One region of the Mesorhizobium sp. M1423 genome, then DNA from elsewhere that is predicted to be linked to it. Evidence: predicted binding sites of a transcription regulator. Region 1 holds the regulator's gene; the other holds the start of a gene.

Region 1 (5,929 bases):
GACGGCGATCTCTACACCTCCTCTCTGGTTTCGCTCGGGCTGATCCTGTTCGTCATCACTTTCCTGATCCTTGCCGCCGCCCGCTATATGCTGATGCGGATCGACGCCCGTACGGGAGCCTGACCGATGTCGACATCCTCATCGCTCCACAGCCGCCGCAAAGCCAGAAATTCGGTGATGATGGCGCTTTGCGTCGTCGCCGCCGGCATCGGGCTTGCCTGGCTGGCGCTCATTCTCGGTGCACTGGTCTATAAGGGCACAGCCGGGCTTTCGTTCGCGGTCTTCACCGAGATGACGCCACCGCCAGGCGAGGCCGGCGGCCTGCTCAATGCAATCGCGGGCAGCCTGCTGATGACGATCATCGCCGTTGTCGTCGGCACGCCGATCGGCGTGCTGGCGGGAACCTACATGGCCGAATATGGGCGTTTCTCGCGCATCACCACCGTCGTGCGCTTCATCAACGACATCCTGTTGTCAGCGCCGTCGATCATCATCGGCTTGTTCGTCTATGAACTGATGGTGCGGCCAATGGGACATTTCTCGGCCATAGCCGGCGCCGTTGCGCTTGCCATCCTGGTCATTCCGGTGGTCGTGCGCACCACTGAAGACATGCTCAACCTGGTGCCGAACGCGTTGCGTGAAGCCGGCGCCGCGATCGGCGCGCCGCGCTGGGTGGTGATCCGCTCGGTCGCCTACCGCGCCGCATTGTCCGGCATCGTCACCGGCATATTGCTGGCGATAGCACGCATTTCCGGCGAGACGGCGCCGCTGCTCTTCACCGCGCTCAACAACCAGTTCTGGAGCAGCAATATCAACGCGCCGATGGCCAGCCTGCCGGTGACCATCTTCCAGTTCGCTCTCAGCCCTTATGAGGAATGGCAGCAACTGGCGTGGACCGGCGCACTCATAATCACCCTGACGGTTCTGGGCTTGAGCATCCTCGCCCGCAGCCTTACCGGACGCAGAGAGGACAGATGACACAGATGTTGTCCCCGGACATGACGATGACCGAAACGGTCGCCGAGAAGACGAAGATCGAGGTCAAGAACCTCAACTTCTACTACGGCCAGAGCAAGGCGTTGAAGGACATCACCTTGTCGCTGCCCGAGCGCAGCGTCACTGCCTTCATCGGCCCTTCGGGCTGCGGGAAATCGACGCTGCTGCGTGTGTTCAACCGCATCTACGAACTCTACCCGAAGCAGACAGCCGAGGGCCAGGTGCTGCTCGACGGCAAGAACATTCTCGACCGCTCGCAGGATCTCAATCTCCTGAGGACCAAGATCGGCATGGTGTTCCAGAAGCCGACGCCGTTCCCGATGTCGATCTACGAGAACATCGCCTTCGGCGTCAGGCTTTATGAGAATCTCGGCAAGTCCGAAATGGACGGCCGCGTCGAACAAGCGTTGAAGCGGGCCGCGCTGTGGGGCGAGGTCAAGGACAAGCTCAACGCCAGCGGCTTGAGCCTGTCAGGCGGCCAGCAGCAGCGGCTTTGTATTGCCCGCACCGTGGCGGTGAAGCCGGAAGTCATTCTGCTCGATGAGCCGGCTTCGGCACTCGACCCGCTGTCGACCGCCAAGATCGAGGAACTGATCGACGAATTGCAAGCCGACTACACGATCGTCATCGTCACCCACAACATGCAGCAGGCGGCGCGCGTATCGCGCCAGACCGCCTTCATGTATCTGGGTGAACTGGTAGAGTTCGACCGGACCGAGAAGATCTTCACGTCGCCCCGCGAGAAGCGCACGCAGGATTACATCACCGGCCGCTTCGGCTGAGCCGTTCCGATCACGCATATGAGGACAGGACCATGGGCGAACACACAGTCGCTTCTTTCGACGAGGATCTCGAGCAGATCAGCAAGCTGATCCGCGACATGGCCGACCTCGCCGGTTCGATGGTCGGCGGGGCGACCAAGGCCCTGTTGAATTCCGACAACGTGCTGGCGCAACGCGTCGTCTCCGACGACGCCATCATGGATGCGCGTCAACGCGAACTGGACGACCGCGCCATTACCCTGATCGCCAAGCGCCAGCCGATGGCCCACGATCTGCGCCATGTCGTCGGGGCGATCCGCATGGCCGGCGACCTCGAACGCATCGGCGACCTTGCCAAGAATATCGCCAAGCGTGTGAGCGCGGTCGGCCTCAGCGTCACGCCGCGCGACCTATCGCATTCCATCGATGCGATGGCGCAGCTGGTGCTCATCCAGGTGCAGGGCGTCATCGAGGAGTATGCTGCAGGCGATGCAGCCGCGTTGGCCAAGCTGCGCGCCGCCGACGAGCGTATCGACGTCAAATACACGTCGGTGTTCCGCGAGCTGTTGACCTACATGATGGAAGACCCGCGCAACATCACCGCTTGCACGCATCTGCTGTTCTGCGCCAAGAATCTGGAGCGGATCGGCGACCATGTCACCAACATCGCCGAAAATGCGTATTATGTGCTGACCGGCGAGCAATTGCCGGTCAATCGTCCGAAGCAAGACGAAACGACAATGTCCGCACCGGCGACATGATGGGGGTGCCCAGCCGATGATCGCACCACGCATAATGGTGGTGGAGGACGAGGAGCCGTTGGGTGTGCTGCTCCGCTACAATCTCGAATCCGAAGGCTACCAGGTCGAGGTGGTGACACGCGGCGACGAAGCCGAGATCCGTTTGCAGGAGAATGTGCCCGATCTTCTGGTGCTCGACTGGATGATACCAGCGGTTTCCGGCATCGAGCTCTGCCGCCGGTTGCGGGTGCGCCCCGAAACCGAACGGCTGCCGATCATCATGCTGACCGCGCGCGGCGAGGAGAGCGACCGGGTACGCGGTCTTTCGACCGGCGCCGACGACTATCTGGTCAAACCGTTTTCGACACCGGAATTCATGGCCAGGGTCAAGGCGCTGCTGCGCCGCGCCAAGCCGGAAGTGCTGTCCAGCGTGCTGAAGGTCGGCGACATCGTGCTCGATCGCGAATCGCACAGGGTGTATCGCAAGAAGACCGAGATCCGGCTCGGGCCGACCGAATTCCGGTTGCTCGAATTCATGATGCGGCATCCGGGCCGCGTCTTCTCGCGCAGCCAGTTACTCGATAATGTCTGGGGCGAGACGATCTATATCGACGAACGCACCGTCGACGTGCATGTCGGGCGGCTGCGCAAAGCCGTCAACAACGGCCGCATGCCTGATGTCATCCGCACCATCCGCGGTGCCGGCTACGCGATCAGGGAAGATTGACCCGCCCAGTCAGGCTACGTTCTTTCTGACGCCGGGCCTCATTTGCGCGCCCGGCGCGAAAATCTGCTGGTCGACGAAGCTTAACGCCCGCATTGCACAGCCTTCGCGGATCAGCGGCAATTCGTTCGGCTCGGTATCGAAGGAGATCGAGCCCGAATGCTGGCCGCCGGCGGTCTGGGCGATGGCCTTGCGCAAGGCCGGCTCGATCAGATCGAAGGCGGCGGCACTGGCGCCGACCATCGCAACCGGTGCCGGATCGATCAGCGCGAACAGCGAGCCGAGACCGAAACCCAGCGCTTCGCCGGCCTTGCGGTAGGCTTCGCGTTCCGGCCCGTCCTTCTCGCGCGCCCGAACCGCCAGCGCGCGCATGTCGGCGTCGCTGACGTCGGCGACCGGTTGGCTGTCTTCGCTCATCTGCGTGGCGTTGCGCCAGATGGCGTAATTGCCGGCATAGGCCTCGATGCAGCCGCGCCGCCCGCAACGGCAGAGTGCGCCGCCCGGACGATGGATCATGTGGCCAAACTCGCCGCCCGAGGAGTGTGTGCCGGTGAACAGCTCGCCCTTGAGCACCAGCCCCATGCCGATTCCGTGCGAAAGCAGGATGGCGATGAAGTCGTCGCGATAGCGATCCGGATCGCGCCAGCGCAAAGCCACCGCCATCATATTGCAGTCGTTCTCCACCGTGGCCGGGATGCCGAATTCATCTTCCAGCATGTCGGCAAAGTCGATGTCCGTCTGCGGCGTGATCGGCGACCACAGCATGGCGCGTGCAGGGGAGTCGGTAATTCCCTGAATCGCCAAGGCGATGCGGGCGACGCGGCGGACGTCAAGGTCTGGATCCTCCAGCCGGCGCCGGACGATGGCCATGCATTCGCGGATCAGTTCGTCGCGCGGCATGGTCAGCGTGTCCAGCCGGCGCTGTTCCTCGGCGACCACCTGCCCCGCATAGTCGATGATGGCGGCCGACAGGAAATTCAGCGACAACACCACGGTCAGCACCGCCGCCGCTTCCGGATTGAGGGCAAGGCCGACCTGCGGACGACCGCGTTTCAACGAAACGGGTTCGCTTGCCTTGCTCTCGGCGAGGATGCCTTCCCGTATCAGGTCGGAGGAGATCGCCGATATGGTCGAATGGCTGAGGCCGGTGGTTGCGGCGATCTCCGTACGCGATGGCTGGCCGGCCCGGCGCACGGCCGAGATCACCATCGCCCGGTTGCGCCGGCGCAAATCGTCATGGCGGATTCCGACCGACATCGTTTTGCTTTCCTCCCGGTTTGCCGCGGCCGCTCATGAACCGGAAGCCGTCGGTAATGCCGACAAATAGTGTCAGATGAGGCAAATAGTGTCAGATGCAGGTGGCGCTGTCATCGTTTATTCCGAAGCTCGAAAAAACTCGCAGCAACATCAAAATCCATCAGAATCGATGTTGACAGCAGCGGGAGATCGGGCCAGTATTTTTTCGAGGCTCGAAAAAATTAGCGCCTCTAAGCTGGCCTTTGGGGCCAATTGGTCACGCCGTACGCGGCGCAGGGAGGATATGATGAAGAAATTCACGACCGCCATTCTGGCGGGTGTCGCCATGACGCTGGCGCTTGCGTCGGTGGCGCAGGCTAAGGACAAGGTCATCGGCGTTTCCTGGTCGAACTTCCAGGAAGAGCGCTGGAAGACCGACGAAGCCGCAATGAAGGCGGCCATCGAGGCCGCAGGCGACAAGTATATTTCCGCCGACGCACAGTCCAACCCCGGCAAGCAGCTCACCGACGTCGAGAGCCTGATCTCGCAGGGCGCCAACGCACTGATCATCCTGGCGCAGGACGCCTCGGCGATAGGGCCGGCCGTGCAGAAGGCGCTGGACGAAGGTATTCCGGTTGTCGGCTACGACCGGCTGATCGAGAACAAGGACGTCTTTTACCTGACCTTCGACAACAAGGAAGTCGGCCGCATGCAGGCCCGCGACGTGTTCAAGGTGAAGCCGGAAGGCAACTATGTCTTCATCAAGGGCTCGGGCGCCGATCCGAATGCCGATTTCCTTTTTGCCGGTTCGATGGAAGTGCTGAAGGACGCCATCGACAGCGGCAAGATCAAGAATGTCGGCGAGGCCTATACCGACGGCTGGCTGCCGGCCAACGCCCAGAAGAACATGGAACAGTTCCTGACCGCGAACGACAACAAGGTCGATGCGGTGGTCGCCGCTAACGACGGCACTGCCGGCGGCGTCGTCGCCGCACTGACGGCGCAAGGGTTGGCTGGATCGGTTCCGGTCTCGGGCCAGGACGGCGACCACGCCGCGCTGAATCGCATCGCGCTCGGCACACAGACGGTCTCGGTGTGGAAGGACGCGCGCGAGCTCGGCAAGAACGCCGCCGAGATCGCCTCGCAATTGGCCGACGGCAAGCAGATGACCGACATTGCCGGCGTGAAGGATTTCACCACGCCCGGCGGCAACACCGTAAAGTCCCTGTTCCTGACCCCGGTCGCCATCACCAAGGACAACCTCAACGTCGTCATCGACGCCGGCTGGATCAAGAAAGAAGAGGTCTGCGCGGGCGTGGCGGCGGGCGCTGTTCCGGTCTGCAACTGATCCGAGTTTCCGAGAAGTCCGAACGCCGCGGCCGCTTGCCGCGGCGTTTTTTCAAGAAAGAATTGTTTTTCCGCTTCCGGCGGATAACTTCTAGGCTGCTTCCGGCATCCGCGGCAGACGGCAA
Region 2 (5,929 bases), on a different contig from region 1:
CGTAGCCGTTCTTCAGGATCGGTCGCGTCGCCGATTATCTCCGTCACTGCTTCGGGCGACGGAGGACGCAGGCGCTCCATCAGCAATTCGCCGCACGCCGGCACCAGGTCATCCAGAGTAGGAAAATGCTTGTAGACGGTGCCAACGGCGACATCGGCTTCCGTAGCGATGTCCTTCCAAGTCGTGCCAAAGATGCCGTTCTGGGTGTGCAGCTTGATTGTCGCGTCGAGAATGCGCTGCCTCGTCTTGGCGAAGGCGGCAGTCCGGGAAGCCATGCTGTAGCGGCGAGGGGACATAGACGTCCACCCAAATAATTGAATGAACAATTCAATCATTTAATTTATCTGGAGTCAATCCAGATTCGCAGGAGCCACTCGCTATTCCCCACTCGGTATTTCATTATTCCCTCCATGAACCCGATCGAGCTTCTCGACTACGCCGGCGTCGCCGTCTTCGCGGCGACCGGTGCGCTGGCCGCCTCGCGCAAACAGCTCGACATTATCGGTTACCTGTTTCTGGCTAGCGTTGCCGGCATCGGGGGCGGAACGTTTCGCGACGTCATCCTCAACGTGCCCGTGTTCTGGGTGGGAAACCGCGACTATGTGCTAATCTGTGCGGCGGTGGCGGTCGTCGTCTTCTTCAGCGCACATCGTTTCGAGTCGCGCTACAAATTGCTGCTCTGGCTCGACGCCATAGGTCTTGCCGCATTTTCGGTGATTGGCGCGGCCAAGGGGCTGACGATCACCGGGTCACCTGCAGTTTCGATCGTCACCGGCATGCTCACCGCAACCCTTGGCGGCATTCTGCGCGATCTGTTGACAGGCGAGCCTTCGGTGCTCCTGAGACCGGAAATCTACGTTACCGCAGCGCTTGCCGGCGCCGGCCTCTACACACTTGGCGATTTCGCCGGACTGCCGCCGCTTGCGTCGGGCCTGGCAGGTTTCATGGCGGCTTTCTGCGTACGCGGCGGCGCGCTGAAATTCGGCTGGGCCTTTCCGTCCTACAAAAGCAAGCCTGGCCGGCGTCCGGAAGATATTCCCTGATTTAAGGTGTCAGGCTGCAAACCGCTGCGCTTCCCCGCCATAATAATTGACGTAGCGGGCACCGATCTCCTTGACCGGCATCACCACGAACACGTCGACCGTCGAGAATTCACGGTCGATGACGCAACCGTCGCCGATGCGCGCGCCGACGCGCAGATAGCCCTTGACCAGCGGCGGCATCGCGGCGATCGCCGCCTTGGTGTTAACGGCTTCGATCGGCATCAGATCCATCGAACAATAGCGCCCGGCGACGGCACGCACGTCCCACGATGAATTCGTCCGGCAGTGGTGGGCAAGATAGGTCAGCGCCTCTGCATGTGCCGCCGGCACGGTGCCGTGGAACGACGCGCAGCCGGTCATCACGCCAATGCCGTAATGATTGATATAGGCCCAGATGCCTTGCCACAGCGCCTCGATGGTGCGCTTGGAGCGGTATTCCGGCAGAACGCAGGAGCGGCCGAGCTCGAGGAAGCGCTGGCCGGGATGTCGCGCGATCAGCTTGGTCAACTCGAATTCGCCTTCGGAATAGAAGCCGCCCGCCGCCGCGGCAATCTCCTGCCGCAGCAGGCGGTAGGTGCCGACGATGCGGCGATGCTCCGGACCGGAAAGCGAAGTATCGAAGACCAGCAGATGGTCGCAGAGGGGATCGAAGCGGTCGGCATCGCGGCGGTCCTGCATCTGGAACAGGTCCTTCCTGGCACCAAGCTCGTCGTAGAACACCCGGTAGCGCACTTCCTGCGCGGCAGCGATCTCGGCCTCGTTGCGGGCGAGCCGCACTTCGAGATTGCCGATGCGGCCGAGCGATGCGCCTTTTATGACGGCATCGGCATTCCGGCCGACGAGCAAAGGCCCGCTGGCGTTCGGCCGAGCATCACATTCCGGCATGACTGTATGCACGAGTGATTCTCCTTCGAGCCATCCCTCTTGGCACGGGGATACGGTGTAGGTGCAACAGGATTGTGACAGTACCGTGATACGGCTCTGCGGGCAATACTTCGTCGGCTGGGTAATCTATCGACCGTCTATGTTGTGCCTCAGGCGGCCACTTGCCCTTCAACCGCATGAACCAGGGCATCAGGGTCGAGCGGCTTGGTGACGAAGCCGCTGGCACCGTGAGCGAGCACGGCGTGGCGGGTCTTTTCCTGGCTGTCGGCCGACAGCACCATGATCGGCACCGGCGGCACCGCGGTCTCCTCCTCATGGCGGCGGATCGCGGCGATGGCGTCCAGACCGTCCATGACAGGCATATGCAAGTCCATCAGCACCACGTCGTAGCGGTGCTTATGGCCGGTGCTGATGACCGCCTCGACCGCGGCCTTGCCGTTGCCGACCACTTTCACCCGATGCCCCGCCTTCAGCAGCGTGGCGCGGGCCAGCATGGCGTTGATGTCGTTGTCCTCGGCGATCAGCACCGACAGGCCCTGCTGGCGGCCGCCAATGGCGTGCACAGCCTGCGCGCCGCGCTTTTGCGGTTGCGGCTCGGCTATGACCGGCGCGTGGCTGGTCAAAAGCACGCGCAGCAATGTCTCGCCGCGCACCGGCCTCGCCAGGAAGGTGGCGTAACCGTTGGCACGGAACTCGCCAAGCATGCCGCGGTCGGTCGGCGCGATCAGCGTCACTGCCTCGCAATCGACAAATCCGCTCTGGCGCAGGCGCCTGAGCAGCCTGCCGTCGCTTTGCTCCATGGCAGCATCGACCAGAAGCACGTTGCAGCCCTCGGCGAAAGGGGCGGCCTGGGCGGCGGCGGCGGCCAGATCGACCGTTCCGCCATTGGCGCGAATGGTGCGGGCGATGGCTTCGGCCTCGACCAGGTTCTTCGACACGATCACGGCATGCCGGCCCGACAGCGCGTTCTGGCGGATCTGCAGCGCCTCGACGGCGGAGATAGCGGGAATCTCGAAGACGAATTCCGACCCCTGGCCAAGTCGGCTCGAGACCGAGATAGTGCCGCCCATGGCGGTCACCAGGCGCTTGGAGATGGCAAGACCGAGACCGGCGCCGCCATGCGCACGGGTCGAGGTGCCGTCAGCCTGTTCGAAGTCCTCGAAGATGCGCTCCATGTCCTCCTCGCGCAGACCGGGGCCGGTGTCGGTGATGGTGAAGCGGATGCGGTTGGTGGTTTCGGTACGGACGCGGCCGATGCTTGCCAGGACGCCGCCGCTGTCGGTGAACTTGACGGCGTTGCCGATAAGGTTGAGCAGCACCTGCCTGACCCTGCCGGGGTCGGCGGTGATCAGCTGCGGCACGTCGGGTTCGACATGGCAGCCGAGGCCGATATCCTTGGCAAAAGCCCGCGCCGCCAAAAGCTCGATGACATTGTCGGCGATCTCGCGCACCGACATCGGTTGCGGTTCGGGATCGAAGCGGCCGGCCTCGATCTTGGAATAGTCGAGCAGGTCCTCGATCAGCGCCAGCAGCGCGCTGGCCGAGGTCGAGATGGCGCCGACATAGGTCCGCTGCTCGGGCGAAAGGCTGGTGTCGGCGAGAAGCCGGGCCATGCCCATGATGCCGTTCATCGGCGTGCGGATCTCGTGGCTGACGGTGGCGAGGAAGCGCGATTTGGCCTGGCTCGCATATTCGGCCCGTTCGCGGGCGGTGATCAGCGAGGATTCGGCGCGTTTGCGGGCGGTGATGTCACGGGCGATGGCGCGATGCGAAACGGCGCCGCTGTCCTTGTCGCGCACCGACAGCTCGATCCAAGAGAACCAGCGTGGGCCGTCCGGCGTGCGAATGGCGACATCAGTGGAACTCAGGCATTCATGGTCGGAAAAGGCGGCGTCGGGAACGATGCCGACATCGATGGCTAGTTCGGCCAGGGTCTTGCCGGCGAGGTCGCGCTGGTCGGTTTCGACAAGGTCGGCGAAAACCTTGTTGGCGTAGACGATATGGCCGTCGCGGTCGCGGTGGACGACGAGATCGCCGAGTGCATCGATCAGACCGCGAAAGCGCTCCTCGCTCTCCTGCATCTCCCACATGCGGTCGGCCAGCGTCTCGATCTCGGCGCGATTGCGGGCGGTCGTGGCGTCGAGCAGGGCCACCGCGCGACGCTGGGTGCGCCTGTTGCGCAGATGCATGGCGAGCCCGGCGATGGCTGTCGCCAAAAGGCCAATGGTGATGAAGATCGGCGCTCCGGTCAGATGCGACAGGCCTGCCAGCACGACGATGGCGACGAGAGTCAGGAAGGGCAGGCCGTGGCGGTTGGCGTCCGGCAATTCCGGCGCCAGCGGCGGCGCGGCGACAAGCTGCCGCCCTGGCGCCCCGGGGACGGGGACCGTCCCGCCGGCCCGTTCGGCTGGCTCCGCCTCTCTGATGCCGGGTTCCGCAATCATACGGAATTCCTGCCAGACAGAGCTTATTGAAGGTTGTGGTTGATCGTTCGAATTTTAGCGGTCGCGCTCTTTTGTCCCTTTGGGGCCTCACATGTCCACCACCACGCGGCCGCGGATCTTGCCCTCGACGATGTCATGCGCGGCGCCGATGATGCCGTCGAAGCCGATGCTCGTCGACAGGCTGGCAAGCTTTGCGTGATCGAGATCGGTGCCGATGCGGCGCCAGGCCTCGATGCGGACCGCCTTGGGCGCCATCACCGAATCGATGCCGAGCAGCGAGACGCCGCGCAGGATGAACGGGGCGACGCTTGCCGGCAGGTCCATGCCGCCGGCGAGGCCGCAAGCCGCAACGGCGCCGCCATAGGAGGTCATCGACAGGACGTTGGCCAGCGTGTGGCTGCCGACAGCGTCGATGCCGCCGGCCCAGCGTTCCTTGGCTAGCGGTTTTGCAGGCTGCGCAAGCTCGTCGCGTGAAATCACTTCCGCGGCACCGAGGTCGGTCAGATAGGCGCTTTCGGCACTGCGGCCGGTCGAGGCGATGACGTGATAGCCGAGGCTGGACAGGATCGAGACCGCGACCGACCCGACGCCGCCGGCAGCGCCCGTCACCACCACAGGGCCGCGGTCGGGCACGATGCCGTGGCGCTCCAGCGCGATGACGCAAAGCATGGCGGTGTAGCCGGCGGTGCCGACCGCCATCGCATCATGCGGGCTCATGCCGTCCGGCATTGGTACAAGCCAGTCGCCGTTGACGCGGGCGCGTCCGGCAAAGGCGCCGAAATGCGTCTCGCCGACGCCCCAGCCGTTCAATATGACCTTGTCACCCTCGCGCCAGTCGGGATTGGAAGACGAGATGACGGTGCCGGCGAAATCGACGCCCGGCACCAGCGGCCAGCGGCGGATCACCGGCGCCTTGCCGGTGATTGCAAGGCCGTCCTTGTAGTTCACCGTCGTCGCCTCCACCGCGACGGTGACGTCGCCTTCCATCAGGTCTGCCTCGGTGAGCTCGGTCACCGCGACCGACTGGTTTTTCTCGGCGTCGCGCGAAACGAGGATGGCTTTGAAGGTTTCGGGCATTTTTTCTCCTCGGGCTTGCAAATAAGAAATGTGCGGTGCCGGGCGAGTGAGGTCAATCGCTCGATGTTCCGCGCCACCAGCCAATGAGTTCATCGAAGACGACCAGCACGGCACCGACCGAAATGAAGGCATCGGCGAGGTTGAAGATCGCGAAGGACCAGACCGGCGTGTGAAACAGAATATAGTCGATGACATGGCCATAGGCAGCGCGGTCGATCAGATTGCCGAGCGCGCCGCCGACGATCAGCGCGAAGCCGACGCGGGCAAGCAGGTGGCCGGGCGGCGTGCGGGCCGCAAGGTAGAGAACGAAAGCGACCACCAGAACCGCGACGACCACCAGGCCGGTGTCGCCGAAGGACGAAAACAGCGAAAACGCGATGCCGGTGTTGTAGGTGCGGTACAGCGCCAGGAACGGCAGGAGATCGAGCCTTTCCTGGAAGGCAAGGCCGGTCTCGACCAGATATTTCAGCCACTGGTCGA

What was found. Region 1 encodes PhoB, which activates phosphate uptake and scavenging genes when phosphate is short. Its sites were predicted from a motif close to TGTCATNNANCTGTCAT; they were not measured.
Region 2: the regulator PhoB is predicted to act here: its motif matches at 1,992-2,008, upstream of olsB (l-ornithine N(alpha)-acyltransferase).

What each region holds. Positions count from the first base shown of each region.
Region 1 is NZ_JAMYKU010000001.1:456,597-462,525, forward strand. Features, by position in the region: gene pstC (phosphate ABC transporter permease subunit PstC) at 1-123, shown strand, start outside; gene pstA (phosphate ABC transporter permease PstA) at 127-978, shown strand; gene pstB (phosphate ABC transporter ATP-binding protein PstB) at 975-1,778, shown strand; gene phoU (phosphate signaling complex protein PhoU) at 1,811-2,518, shown strand; gene phoB (phosphate regulon transcriptional regulator PhoB) at 2,535-3,224, shown strand; gene NKG95_RS02400 (ROK family protein) at 3,234-4,478, opposite strand; gene xylF (D-xylose ABC transporter substrate-binding protein) at 4,765-5,805, shown strand.
Region 2 is NZ_JAMYKU010000018.1:96,306-102,234, forward strand. Features, by position in the region: gene NKG95_RS21990 (TetR/AcrR family transcriptional regulator) at 1-335, opposite strand, end outside; gene NKG95_RS21995 (trimeric intracellular cation channel family protein) at 411-1,043, shown strand; gene olsB (l-ornithine N(alpha)-acyltransferase) at 1,053-1,928, opposite strand; gene NKG95_RS22005 (PAS domain-containing hybrid sensor histidine kinase/response regulator) at 2,078-4,372, opposite strand; gene acuI (acrylyl-CoA reductase (NADPH)) at 4,460-5,449, opposite strand; gene lspA (signal peptidase II) at 5,502-5,929, opposite strand, start outside.